DNA from 3 places in the Lysinibacillus sp. GW823-FHT02G10 genome. Region 2 is predicted to be linked to each of the others. Evidence: a T-box and tRNA genes for the amino acid it is inferred to sense, from the RefSeq annotation. Region 2 holds a T-box; the other regions hold tRNA genes.
The links. The T-box of region 2 lies ahead of argS (arginine--tRNA ligase). A T-box ahead of a tRNA ligase gene usually reads a tRNA of that ligase, here a tRNA-Arg.
Positions count from the first base shown of each region.

Region 1: it has a tRNA-Arg gene. The T-box ahead of argS (arginine--tRNA ligase) is inferred to sense a tRNA for this amino acid. The anticodon was not compared.
Region 3: it has a tRNA-Arg gene. The T-box ahead of argS (arginine--tRNA ligase) is inferred to sense a tRNA for this amino acid. The anticodon was not compared.

Region 1 covers NZ_JBXAJI010000002.1:257,551-262,484, reverse strand. The annotation lists gene AC1RFD_RS11205 (YqjF family protein) at 1-625, shown strand, start outside; gene AC1RFD_RS11200 (hypothetical protein) at 622-1,272, opposite strand; partial or broken gene AC1RFD_RS11195 (SDR family NAD(P)-dependent oxidoreductase) at 1,366-2,111, opposite strand; tRNA gene AC1RFD_RS11190 (tRNA-Arg) at 2,333-2,406, shown strand; gene AC1RFD_RS11185 (hypothetical protein) at 2,619-3,173, opposite strand; gene AC1RFD_RS11180 (hypothetical protein) at 3,446-3,625, opposite strand; gene AC1RFD_RS11175 (DinB family protein) at 4,219-4,740, shown strand.
Region 2 covers NZ_JBXAJI010000001.1:1,151,461-1,156,394, forward strand. The annotation lists gene AC1RFD_RS06060 (ABC-F family ATP-binding cassette domain-containing protein) at 1-374, opposite strand, end outside; gene AC1RFD_RS06065 (FAD-dependent oxidoreductase) at 975-2,861, shown strand; T-box leader at 2,942-3,161, shown strand; gene argS (arginine--tRNA ligase) at 3,206-4,879, shown strand.
Region 3 covers NZ_JBXAJI010000004.1:209,311-214,244, forward strand. The annotation lists gene AC1RFD_RS15020 (amino acid ABC transporter ATP-binding protein) at 1-236, opposite strand, end outside; gene AC1RFD_RS15025 (amino acid ABC transporter permease) at 233-943, opposite strand; gene AC1RFD_RS15030 (basic amino acid ABC transporter substrate-binding protein) at 1,030-1,827, opposite strand; tRNA gene AC1RFD_RS15035 (tRNA-Arg) at 2,327-2,401, opposite strand; gene clpP (ATP-dependent Clp endopeptidase proteolytic subunit ClpP) at 2,711-3,301, shown strand; gene AC1RFD_RS15045 (HPr family phosphocarrier protein) at 3,356-3,613, opposite strand; gene whiA (DNA-binding protein WhiA) at 3,726-4,673, opposite strand; gene AC1RFD_RS15055 (gluconeogenesis factor YvcK family protein) at 4,739-4,934, opposite strand, start outside.

The DNA.
Region 1 (4,934 bases), on a different contig from region 2:
ACATGTACCTAAAGAACTGAAGCTCGATCTCTTTGAACAAAATGCCTGGCTTAGTGCTGTCCTTTTTAAAGTTTATCGACATCGGCTACGCTTTCTACCACCTCTTCCGGGGATGAATACCTATTTACAATTGAATGTCCGAACATATGTGGAGTATAACGGCATGAAAGGCATCTATTTTTTTCATTTAGATGTGACGAATAATTTCTTATCAAAAATTACGGCAATAGGTAGCTTGCCATATCGCCATTCCAAAATCCTAGTAAAACAAAGAGGGAATCACTATTCATACACAAGCCATTACAAAGCATGTGACGAAAGATTGAGGGTTATTTATACAATAGGAGACAAGACCAATACTAATTTTGACCGATGGATTGTAGAGCGCTACCATTCATGGGCGAAATGGAAGGATACACTTTTTCGTATTGATATTCACCACTCCCCATGGGAATTAAAAAGAGCCAACGTAACGATTGAAAGCAATACATTAGCCTCTTTTATGAAGGGGAAACTTCAGGGCATGCAGCCTCGTGCTCATTATGCTAAAAACAAAACAGCGAGAGTTTTTCCTCCAGCAGTTGAGCATAAAATGATCATAAATCCATCAAGATTTTTGCATTAAAAGAGGTAACAAAATTGCATAACGATGGCGCTGGCTATCATATCTGACATCGCAAGTGCCTCTGCTTCAATTTCATCAAATACCTCTACATCAGCCTGATAATCTTTTTGTATCATCGTGACAGCTTCATTTTTCGTTAAAGCTAAATGCGTATAAAACATTTTTTGTACGGCCTCTCTACTTAGGTATGGATTGATTGTATGCAAAAAGAAAGCCATATCATCTGCATTACGATACCATTCCCTCTCTTTAGCTTCCGCTGTGGTAGCGTCACCTTTCGCAGCAGCTGTCACTAATTGAGCCGCAATTACCAGATGCTCTTTAATTAAAGCTGCATAACGATCCGCCACGGAGTCACCATAAAAGGGGCGTAAACAATTCCCTAAATCGGTTGCATTGCGTAGCAAACGCTGCTGCACAAAGGGTAAATCAGGCAAATTAAACACAATGCTTATAATAGTCATCCGTGTCCAATTCACATGCTCCATCCAAAGTAAGCGGTTCATAGCCATAAAGTCTGCTTCGCCTTTACTAATACAGCGTCGGTAATCATTTGACTGTAAAAAGTGACGAATCGGAGCCGTATACTGCGTATAGGGAGCATGATACAGCTGGCTTAATGAAAAACCATTTGAATAGGGGTACAAGGCTTCACTCCTTCTTGTTCTTTCTCCTACAGTAGCATACTCTAAGGAATCTCGGAGTATGAAGAACAAGAAAGAAAAGAAGAGACAACAAAATTACGCCTCATACATCATTTTCTTCGTCATGCCACCATCAACTGTAAGATTAATACCTGTCACAAAGTTATTGATCGGGTTTGTTAAATAGAGACAAGCCTGTGCAATATCTTCAGGCAGACCAACCCTTCCTGACAAATGCTGCGCATGATCGATTGGCCGCAGTGCCTCGTAATCACCTGTTTAATCCACCCAGGTGAAATACAATTCACTGTAATTTGATCTGGCCCTAAAGATCGCGCTAAAGCATGTGTTAACGCTATGATACCACCCTTTGTAGCCGCATAAGCTTCTGTATGAGGCTCTGACATTTCAGCTCGCGTTGAGGCCAACGAAACAATGGAACCACCCTTTGCATTATGCCGCATCACTCTTGCAGCCTCTCTGGCACAGAAAAAGGTACCCGTTAAATTCGTCTGCAACAAATCCTGCCACTCATCAAACGTCACCTCATAGGGAGATTGATGCTGGAACTTCCCAGCATTATTAATTAAAATAAGAATGGTCCCATATTGCTCAACAGCTCGCTGCATTAAATTGATGATATCCTGTTCCTTTGTCACATCCGTTGGCACAAATAATGCAGAGTAGCCTTGAGCAAGCATATCCTGTTCTAACTGTTGCCCTAAGCCTGCATTCAAATCAGCAATCACCACTTTTGCACCTTGTTGTGCATATGCAAGCGTAATACCCTTACCAATCCCTTGTGCACCACCTGTGACCATAACGACTAAATCTTTAAACATCCACAAACCTCCTACTTTTTTATCGCCAATAGTGTAGCAAATATTTTGCTATCCTTCCTGTTAAGAGGGTGAAGAAATGGTATAATGGATGCTATAGCAACATATGATAAAAAATATGAGGCAAACCTTGCCTGCATAGTAAAATTAATGTTGACATTATGCTATAAAGTACATATAATAAATATTGTCCTTCCTATGGAATACATAAGAAACGACATCATGTCTCAGTAGCTCAGCTGGATAGAGCAACGGCCTTCTAAGCCGTCGGTCGGGGGTTCGAATCCCTCCTGGGACGTTAATAAAAGCCTTACAGCCACAACGGCTGTAAGGCTTTTTATTTTTATACATTGATGTATAAGTCTCTCGATAGTGCCTAAGAGGTGCCAAAATCAGTCTTTTTCATCGAAAAGTTTATCAAAATGAGAACTAGCTCGTTGATCTGTTTCTTGTAAAGTGGTATTAAATGTGAAACAAGACAGCCCAGAGACAGTCCTGCTAAGAATGTTTTTAAAATAAACTAGAAAAGAAATTTTTCGTAGTATTAACAATTGAATTAAAAGTAGAGGAAATGAAATTAATAGCAGCACTTATTGCATTTTTTACAGTTTCCACAACAGTAACAAAAACATTTAAAACTTTATCCATAATATCTTGTATAAAGGCACCGACTTTATCAGCAATAGTAAGGATGAGTGTTTGAGCTGCAGGATGCTCTTCACCAAAATCTATCAACGAATCATAGTATTTATTGATCATGTCTTCGGATTTTTTTAAAGCTTCCTCTTTTTTCTTCCGCATATTTTCAAAAAAAGCTGTTTGATTTTTATCATTTTCTAACTGCTTAACATTTTCTTTTAAGTCTAATTCTTCTTGTACATAAAAACTATTAACGTTCTCCTGATATTCTTGTGTTAGTTTTTGTAATTCATCAGGTGCGTCTGATAATGAAGGAGCTTGAAGTCCAATGAACGCTGCTAAAGAAAATTCATTGGTTTGCTCTCCCGTATAAGCATCTCTCATTTGATTCATAATACTACTAAAATTTTTTACTGCTACTGTCATAATTATTCCTCCTAGTAATTTAATTGTTGAAACAACTATAGATTATCAATAAAAGGTTAAAATTAGGTTAAAAAACATAAATTTACTTTTTTGTTTTAATATATAATATACTGGCTATGAGATAAGTTAATTAAAATAATATGTATTTAATAATAGTAGAAACACCACTCCATGATGGGTGGTCTCAATCTTTATATAGGGTTACATGATGTGGAGAAAATTAAAAAAGACCATCTCTAATAGAGTGGTCAAAAATACTAACTTGTCTTACATTATAATGAAGTTGACTTACCTTTTTTCTCATCCATAATAAGGTCTTCTTCACGTTGTGGGCGAGGGGCTTCCGTATATTCTTTACTCCCATTAGGTTTTTTTTGGTCTACTCCACTAGCAAATGATTGTTTTGTTGGCTCGTCTGTTGCAAATTCTGTATTTTTTCTGTCTCGTTTCATGTCGACACCTCCTAAAGATATTATTTATCTTATCCAATAAAATATCCCTTGTTTATTTCTATTTCATCCTTAAAATTTCAGATCACCCCAAGACTATGTAAGGTAAATTTAGTAGGAAATTTCTGATGTTTGGATTTTGCATAAAATAATTGATTTTTTAGAAAAAATGAATTTTTATGTTAAAATAAACCAAAGAAAACATTTTAGAAAAGTACCGCGCTTTGATTGGAGGTTGAACAGGTGGATGAGAAGAAGAAGGGGAAATTACAAATCCTCGTAATAATTTTAATGATATTACTTTTGGTTGCAACGTTTGTTTTATTTTTCATAGGTAAATATATGTTGGCATTTATTTTATTTGGAATTTTTATGCTAATACTAAATTTTATTAGTAGCTGGAAAGACCTAGATAATGCAGATTACGTTTATAGAAAAATACATAAGAGTAACCAGAAGTGGTAATTACTAGACATTTAGCTTAGTTACTTGTAGTGCTTATTTGGATATCTGAAAAGAGCAAAGAAGGGATCCTCACTTTATATGAAGAAATAGTGAGTTATAATATTTTTTTCAACAACTACGGAGGTGCTTTTTTGCAAACATTTTTTAAATATAATTGGCTAGTTCGGGAAGATTGGTTTCGTTGGTGTGAAGAGTTGACTGAAGAAGAACTTTTGCAAAACCGAACTGGAGGAATGGGCAGTATATTACACACACTCTTCCATATCATTGATGTTGAATGGAGTTGGATTCGTCTATTACAGGGGAAAACAGACTTTCAGGAGAGCTTTGATGAATATAATAGCTTGGAAAAGGTTCGTAAATTGGAAGCAGCATTTCATTTAGACGTCGAAAGCTTTGTAAATCAATGGGATGACAGCATGGAAGAGCGTATTCTTCATATTCCATTAGCAAATGGTAGTATGGAGACGCATACATGGGGTGAAGTCATTCGTCATACCATTGCACATGAAATTCACCATATAGGACAATTATCAATTTGGGCAAGGGAAATGGGGAGAGCGCCTGTTTCTGCAAATCTAATCAGAAGAGGTCTTTCTTCATCATTGAAAGATTCAGTAGGTGCTCAAATAAATAAAGAAACGTTTAAATAGAATGAGAGACACTGTAGAAATATATATGCTAGAAAAATGTTGCAATAATATCCAATTGTTTATTAGCAAAAAGTGAATAGCGTACCAGAGTATCTTCCAATTCATTTGAATGGAAGATTTTTTGATGCCCAAATGAGAAAAATTGCGAGGCAGATTTCATAAAGGCATTTACTTATGGCTTATAATATCCAGTA
Region 2 (4,934 bases):
TCTGCAAATTCACCTTCTAACTCTGCAGCACGCATGCCATCCTCATCTGAGAAATCTTCCTTTGCATAGATAGCGTCTTTTTCTGTTTTCACGTCATATAGGCGTTTATTCCCCATAATAACTGTGTCGAGCACTGTATGCTCATCGTATTCGAAGTGGTTTTGTTTCAGGACAGATAAACGTTCGTCCTTACCCATCGATACATTTCCTTCCTGCGCTTCAATTTCACCAGAAAGGATTTTTAAAAATGTTGATTTACCAGCACCATTTGCCCCAATTAAACCGTAGCAATTGCCTGGTGTGAATTTTATATTTACGTCTTCAAATAGTTTACGATCGCCATAGCGAAGACCTACATTACTAACTTGAATCATGCAAGTTCCTCCTTTTTTCACAATGGCTCTAGTATAGCATGAAATATGTTCCATAGTCTATAAACATTATTAAATCAAGGTTTGGCGTTCTTTCCACATTTTTTGTTAAACATAAACTGAATAAAGATACAATAAAAAATTTAAATTTGGTGTAACTTTCTTTGAGAGTGAGGCGTCTATATTGTAGTGTGATTAACTATTTTTGAAAAAGAATAGAAAAATGACATCATTTACCACGGGGATTTTAGTTGCTTATTCACAAAGGTTTCGTCTAAAATGATTCTGACTGTTTATATATCAAGTAAATCATCACTGGTGCCCACAAGCCCATCCCCGTTTTGAATGCCAGCTATTCGTGGCTCTTTCATTTATACTAGATAGATGTTGCTAAAGTTAGACGAAAAACATCACAATCCTCATAAATGATTTCATTCATTTATCTTGATGATAATTTCATATAAGAATGCTGTAAGCTAAAGAATTATTCGTTTGTGGTAATGATATGCTATGCCTGCGTTCAACTAGGACATTCAGCCCTTGTGGCGGGAATGATGATTAAATAAACACATCGATGGAAATTTTAACAATTGGAGGTATATTATGGGTAAGGGCTTATTATGGACAGCCACTTGTGTAATAGTAGTTTTAGTTGGGTTTGGTAGCTACTATTTTATTAAAGAAATAACAAACTCTATGGCATACAATAAATTAGTAGATGAGTATAAAAAGCCAGAACCAATTGAACATATAGAGGAAGAATATGATGTTATTGTCATCGGTGGTGAGCCAGAGGGAGTGGCTGCGGCTGTGGCTGCTGCTCGAAATGGTGCGAAAACATTGCTGGTCGAAAAACGACAAGAGTTAGGTGGTTTATTTACATATGGTATGCTGAATTTCCTCGACATTCCTCGTGATGGCCATAACAACTCGATTAGTGAGGGAATATTTAAGGAATGGCATGAGCTTGTTAGAGGGAATGACGCTTTTGGCATTGTAGGTGCTAAGGCAGCCTTTAAAAAGCTAATCGATGAAGAGCCCAACTTAACGTTATCCGTGCAAACCGAGGTTGTGAAAGCAAATGTCAAACAACAACAATTAACGTCTGTGGAATTAAAAAATGAGTACGGTACATATGTTGTGACGGGGAAATCATTCATAGATGCTACACAGGATGCTGATTTTGCTGCCTTGTCGGGCGTTCCTTTCTTTGTGGGCGGAGAAGATATTGGCATAAAGGATAAGCGTATGGCTGTGACTTTAATGCTACATTTAAAAAATGTCAATTGGGATGAAGTCAAAAAAGCGGCTAATTCCGGTGTATTTGGCGGTGCTAATTTAAATCATACGGTGATGTGGGGCTTTACAAAGCTACATGATGAATACAAGCCATTACAAGAGGGTACAAGATTACGAGGGTTAAACTTAGCTCGTGTAGATGATGAATATTTCATCAATGCCTTACAGATTTTTGGTATTGATGGCTTGAATGAATCCTCAAAACAAGCGGCGATTGTCGCTGGGAAGAAAGAAACGTTACACATTCTAAAATATTTACAAACAAACTTCCCAGGGTTTGAAAAGGCTGAAATTGTCAGCTATCCAGAAGAACTCTACGTCCGAGAAACGAGACATATTTGGGCAGAGTATCAATTACCAATGGCAGACCTGTGGAAAAATAGTGATCAGTGGGATAGCATTGGCATTGCTTCTTATCCAGTCGATGTGCAAGCGCAAACGCCTCATGATTATGGCTATGTGATCGCTGCACCAAAGCAATATGCTATTCCTTTCCGGTCTTTAGTACCGAAGGATATTGATGGCTTACTGGTTGTCGGACGCTCTGCTGGTTATTCTTCACTTGCAGCTGGTAGTGCACGTATTGTTCCAACAGGGATGGTGACAGGTGAAGCGGCTGGGACTGCGGCTGCTCTTGCACAGAAGCACGATGTAACCTTTAGAGACATGAGTAAGGATAAATCATTAATCGCTACATTACGAAAGCAATTAGCTAAACAAGGTGCCTATGTTGATTCATTTTCAATTGAGTATCCATATCAAGGAGAATGGTATGATGAAGCCATTCAAACCCTCATTAATTACGGCCTTGTTGTGGGCGGCTATGATAATGACCTAAAAGTAGACAGTAAGGCGACGAAAATAAAGTTTGCTAAAATGTTAAAAGAGAGCATGCTACGTGCTGGTGGAGAAAGTGCAGCAGGAATGAAGGACCAGCTCGAAATTGTCATCAATAAAGTTTATAATCAAGGCGATGAAGCTATTGAGCGAGATGAGTTAGCTCAATATTTGGCTGACGTCCTCATGGGTGAATCCAATGCGACTAGCTGGGATACATTAGTAGAAAAAGGAATTGTCACGGAGAAAGTAGCGAAGAAAGTCTCTGATAATAAGAAATTAAAATTAAAAGAGATGTATGCGATTATGGCTGATGTGATTCATTATGTAGAAAAAAAACGTTCCTCCTTGTGAGGAGCGTTTTTTGCTGAAACGGCAACGTAAAAAAGGGTTGACGCCAATTAGAAAGTCCTGTAATATATGTCAAAATCATAAAAAATTCGATGAAAAAGAGAGTAATTGATGGAATGACTGGCAAGCGAGTTAGGGATGGTGGGAGCCTAATACAGGAAGCATGAATGAAGCGCACTTTGGAGAAGATTCTCGAACAAATAGTAGAGAATAGCGGGGCGTCACCTCGTTAACAATGGAAAGTGGTCATGTGACATGGCAACTAGAGTGGTACCACGGGATTATCATGCTCTCGTCTCTAATTATAGAGGCGAGGGCTTTTTTATTTGAACAGGAGGAGGAGCAAAATGAATCAACAAATCGCCGACAGTATAGCAGTCACATTAAAGCAGCAAATAATAGGAGAGGACATATTGTCATTATTAGAAAAACCAAAAAGCTTGGAGCTAGGGGACGTAGCCTTTCCATGCTTTACTCTAGCAAAAGTGTGGAAAAAATCACCGCAGAGTATCGCAACACAGATAGCAAGTCAATTAAATCATGACAGTATCGAGCGTGTGCAAGCTGTTGGTGGCTATGTCAATATTTTTCTTGATCAACAAAAGGTGACGCAACAGGTGTTACGCAAGATTCTGCGCGACAAGCAACAATATGGTACTACGCCAACAAAGATGGGAACGGTCGTCTTAGATTTTTCCTCTCCTAATATCGCCAAGCCATTCTCGATGGGACATTTACGTTCAACGGTCATCGGCAATGCCTTAGCAAATATTGCAGAAAAAAATGGCTATCAAGCCATTCGTATCAATCATTTAGGGGACTGGGGTACACAATTTGGCAAGCTTATTGTTGCTTATCAGCTTTGGGGTGATAAACAAGCTATTTCAGCATCACCAATAGAGGAGTTATTAAAGATTTATGTGAAGTTTCATGAAGAGGCTGAGCAAGACCAAACGCTCAATGAACAGGCTCGTGCCGCCTTTAAAGCATTGGAGGGCGGTAATGAAGAGGCACACGCATTATGGCAATGGTTCCGAGATGTGTCATTCGTAGAATTTCAAACAATATATGAGCTATTAGGAATTCATTTTGATGCCTTTATAGGTGAAGCCTTTTACAATGACAAAATGCCGTCCGTTGTAACAGAATTAAAAGAAAAAGGGCTCCTCGTGGAATCAGAAGGTGCGTATGTTGTGGAGATGGAGGAGATGCCTCCATGTTTAATAACGAAAACGGATGGAGCCACGCTTTATGCGACGCGTGATTTAGCAGCAGCCCTGTATCGCCAACAGCACTACCAGCCCCAAAAGATGTTCTACGTTGTTGGCAATGAGCAGTCCCTCCACTTTAAACAACTTTTTCAGGTCATCGAAAAAATGGGCTATCCTTGGGCAAAGAATCTGCAACATGTGTCATTTGGCATGATGCTGAAGGATGGCAAAAAAATGTCGACGCGTAAAGGTAAAGTGGTGTTATTAGCTGATGTACTAGCAGAAGCTATAACGACGGCACAGCGTAATATGGAGCAGAAAAACCCTTCTCTACCTAACAAAGAGCAAGTCGCAAAGCAAGTGGGGGTTGGAGCGGTAATTTTTAATGATTTAAAATCCTATCGTCTCAACGATATAGAATTTTCAATCGAGCAAATGATGAATTTTGAAGGTGAAACAGGGCCATATGTACAGTATACATATGCACGTATTTGCTCTATTTTAGATAAAAAGAAAGCTCCGACTCAAGATATGCTATTCAAATCTTTAGGAGAGCAGGCTTGGCCGATTATTTTATTACTAGAACAATTTCCTAAAACGGTAGCTATGGCTTTTGAGCAGGCTGATCCGTCCCAAATAGCGAAATATGCCTTACAACTGGCACGTTTATTTAATAAATATTATGCACAGTACAAAATATTAGCAGAAGATGAACAGCAAGCATCCCGTCTTGCATTATGTCAGAGTGTTGCTATTGTTTTAAAAGAGTCATTAGCCTTATTAGGTATTGAATCACCTGAAAATATGTAAGAAGCCTTAGCCATGTAAAGGTAAACTGTCCAATCATTGACCAACCATCGAAAAC
Region 3 (4,934 bases), on a different contig from region 2:
ACTTCAGCGCGAATTTCATTGATATTCGTTTTAGGATCATTAATTTTTACATTTTCAATATAAATAGCACCATCCGTTACTTCTTCTAACATATTGATGCAACGGAGAAATGTACTTTTTCCTGAACCAGACGGCCCAATAACACAGACAACTTGTTTTTCTTGAATTTCATAATCGATTCCTTTTAATACTTCAAGCTTGCCAAAGTATTTGTGTAGGTTTTCAATTTTTATCATCTAGCTTCCCGCCCTTCTACCTTAGCTTTACGAGGGACATAGCTATTGCTAAATCGTTTCTCGATAAATGCTACAATCTTCGTTACACCATATGTCAACACTAAATATAATAATGCTGCAACGATATACGGTTCCCAGAAGCGGAAGCTTGCACCAGCTACGACCTTACTAGCGTATAAAATATCTGGTGCTGCAATTACAGTTACGAGTGAAGAATCTTTTAATAATGCAATAAATTCATTGCCCAATGGCGGAATCATACGTCTAAATGCTTGAGGTAAAATGACCTTACGCATCGCTTGGTTATGCGTTAATCCAAGAGAGCGAGCAGCCTCCATTTGCCCTTTTGCAATACTTTGAATCCCTGCACGGAAAATTTCCGCATTATAAGCAGCACAGTTTAAAATAAGCGCTGTAATCCCTGATACCATATAACCTAAAGAATGACCAAAAATTGTTGGAATAACTGCTAAGTGAATTAACAAGATTTGTACAAGCATCGGTGTTCCACGGAATAAATCGATATATAGTTTAGATGGCCAATAAATCCATTTTTTACTCGATAATTTTCCAAGGCCTAAAAATAGTCCTAATAGAATACCGCCAAAATAACCACTAAGTGTCAAAATAAGTGTTACGCCAATACCTCGTATAAACATATCTCGGTAGTTCCAGACAATGTCCCAGCGTAAGTCAAAGATGTCCATCCGAAAACCCCATTCCCCTTTAAATTACAATTAATAAATGAGCTGTTAGCAAAGTTACTATGTTAGTAGCATCATTTCATTCATTTTTATTGAAAATCAATGCCTGTAATTTCTTTTAATTTACCGTTTTCTTTAATCTTTTTAAGACCTTCGTTTAATTTATCTAGCAATTCTTTATTCCCTTTTTGAACCATGAAGCCATAGTATTCTTTTTCGAATGCATCATCTTCAATTACTTTTAGTTTTTGATCTGGGTGAGCTTTGATATATTCATAAACTACTGCATTATCTCCGATAGCTGCATCAACATTACCATTTAGCATCTCTTGGATAGCGATTGGCTGACTTTCAAAAGCCATAATATTTGTACTTGCTTCCCCTTGTAGCTTTTTCGCTGCCATATGACCAGTTGCATTGATTTGTACAGATACTTTTTTATCTTTTAATTCATCAAGAGATTTAATCTTTGAATCTTCTTTCACAACAATTAATAACTGAGACTCATAATACGGTTCTGTAAAATCAAATGATTCTTTACGCTCTTCCGTAATTGTGATTCCAGAAGCACCGATATCTGTTTCACCGTTCTTAATTGTTTGGAACACTGGCTCCCATCCAATATTATTCCACTCAACCTCAAAGTCCATCTCATCTGCGATAGCTTGTAGAATATCGACATCAATCCCTACAATTTTCCCTGAATCGTCAACAGATTCAAATGGTGCAAAAGTTGCCTCAGTACCTACTTTGTAAACTTTTTTGCCATCTCCACCATCTTCTGAAGATGAGCTACCTGAAGATGCATCATCTTTTGTACCACAACCTGCAAGTGCTAATGTTAAAGCTGCAATAATCATCAGTAACATCCAACCTGTTTTTTTCATTGTATTTCCCCCTAGTTCGATAATTTTCCGAATTACGTATTATTTTTCGCAATTCGGAAATGTTAGACTATTAGGTCAATTATATTAACATTATAGTATTTAGACAACAACTTTTCGCATAAAATTAAATATTTTTTCATATAAATTTATAATAAATTCATATAATTTGAAAAAACATGTATAAATAACAAGAAAATTAACCTAAAACTAATATATATACAATAAGAACCATGCCAAATTTCGATAAATTTAGGCAAAAAAAAAGAATCCCCTCAGATAGGATTCTTTTTTTTCGACTATTACTAGTCTCACGTACAGTATGTTCACTAAAAAATAATTTGGAGTTGTTGCTTTTTTGAAGGTTTGAAAGGAATAAATAGGGGAATAATGCCAACTAGGACAGTATTCCCTTTATTCTTCCTCTCGATCTCCAGTAAGCAGGCTGCTAAACTACTTATTAGGAGATGAGCTATAACAGTATATCAATTGATCAGTAAAATGGCGCCCTCGGAGGGAATCGAACCCCCAGTGCAAGAACCGGAATCTTACGTGTTATCCATTACACCACGAGGGCAAAAGACACAAAAAAAAAGTACTCACTCTAGGCTTACGAAAAGCATGATGTAGATAACCCTCATTTTTGAAGCATACCTGCAAAATAGTGTCCTGTACTTTAAACCTTATAACCTTAATCATTATACAAGCCTATCCTATATAATTCAACCATAGAATGCAAAAACAATTTATTTTTTTTAATTTCACTTTAGCAGGGTTAATATTTGACCTTCCCTGACTATAATGTGTATGATAAGGATACAGCTGAAATACAAAGGAAAATTTTCAGCAAAGGTATTCGAATTTAGCTTTTTAAGGAGGATTTAACATGAATTTAATTCCTACAGTTATTGAACAAACTAGTCGTGGTGAGCGTGCATATGACATTTATTCACGTCTACTTAAAGACCGTATTATCCTTTTAGGAAGTGCTATTGATGACAATGTTGCTAACTCCATTGTCGCTCAGCTTCTTTTCCTACAAGCAGAAGATCCAGATAAAGATATCTCTCTTTATATTAACTCACCTGGCGGATCCATTACGGCTGGTATGGCTATCTATGACACAATGCAAATCATTAAACCACAGGTACAAACAATTTGTATTGGTATGGCTGCATCAATGGGTGCTTTCCTACTTGCAGCTGGAGAACCCGGTAAACGTTTTGCCTTACCAAATGCTGAAGTCATGATTCACCAACCACTAGGTGGTGCACAAGGTCAAGCGACAGAAATTGAAATTGCTGCTAAACGTATTCTATTCTTACGTGAGAAATTAAATGGCATTTTATCTGAACGCACTGGTCAACCACTTGAAGTCATTGCAAGAGACACAGATCGTGATAACTTCATGACTGCTGAACGTGCAAAAGAATACGGTTTAATCGATCATATTATGCACCGTAGCGATAATAAATAAAAAATAGAAGGCATCACAGAATTGCTCTGTGATGCCTTTTGTATTTAATGAATGTTAATCTTCATTTTCAATAATTGTTGCCAATGCTGTAACCGCTTGCTCAGCATCGTTACCTTCACTGCTTAAAGTCACTTCGGTACCTTTAGCAACTGCTAAGCTCATAACACCCATAATGGATTTGGCATTTACTTTTTTCTCATCTTTTTCTAGAAAGATATCAGCACTAAAACGATTTGCTTCTTGCACAAATAGTGCTGCTTGTCTAGCTTGTAGTCCTAATTTTAATTTAACCTGGACTCTTCTCTCAATCATTCTCAAAACTCCCCTTCACTACCGTTCGTCTATTAGTTTTATCTTACCTTACTTACTGGCAAAAGAACAATAAGCGATTAGCATGACATTCATACCTGAAAAGTATGATAACTTAACCACCTATTTTTTCACCACGCCTTAATGCATCCGCAATCTCATCAATTTTTCTCAATCGATGGTTAACACCTGATTTACTAACCGTTCCACTAGATACCATTTCACCAAGCTCTTTTAATGTCACATCTTGGTATTCAACACGGAGACGTGCTATTTCACGAAGCTTCTCCGGTAGTTGATCAAGACCAATTGAATTTTCAATAAATCGAATATTCTCAACCTGCCGTAATGCTGCTCCAATGGTTTTATTTAAATTGGCAGTTTCACAGTTCACAATACGGTTGACACTATTACGCATATCTCGCAAAATCCGAACATCTTCAAATTTCATCATAGCCTGATGCGCTCCAACAATATTAAGGAAATCTGAAATTTTTTCTGCTTCTTTTAAGTAAGTTACAAAGCCTTTTTTACGTTCAATTGTTTTGGCATTGAGTTCAAATTCATTCATCAAATCCATTAATGCCTCACCATGTTCTTTATATAAAGAATAAACCTCTAAATGATAAGCCGATGTTTCTGGATTATTGACGGAACCTCCTGCTAAAAAGGCTCCTCTTAAATAAGCTCTTTTTTGGCCGCTCTTTTGAATGAGCTTTCTTGAGATAGTATGGTTAAATTGAAAGTCGTCTGAGATGATTTCTAAATCAATTAATAGCTCACGCGCTCCTTCTCTTACACGGCATATATACACATTATTTTTTTTCAATCGCATTTTCTTACGAACAAGTAATTCAACATTGTACGGATACAATTTTTTCATAATCGTATATAGTCTTCTGGCAATTGCAGCGTTTTCGGTTTGCACGTCTAAGCTTAGTTGTTTATTTGCAAAGGATAATGAACCATTCATACGAATTAGGGCAGAAACTTCTGCTTTCATACAATGATTGTCCGCTTCTATTTGTGTCAATTCTTTTTTTGTTTCAGAAGCAAAAGACATATCACGCCCCCCTTTCAATCATGATTTCTATGTATATGTTCATCTTACCATATACAATAAAGCCATTATGTTTCTATTATTGGTCCTCTTACTTTTTGATGGTAAATATCAGCATAATCTACCAGCCATTCTGCAACATTTGTAGCATTATGTCGAACCGTTCCATCTGGTCGAATTGTAGCAATGTCTCGTTTGATAACTTCTAAACCCATACTTTCAAGCTTTGCTACGTCAAATGTTACTGGTTCCGCTCTTTCTTCT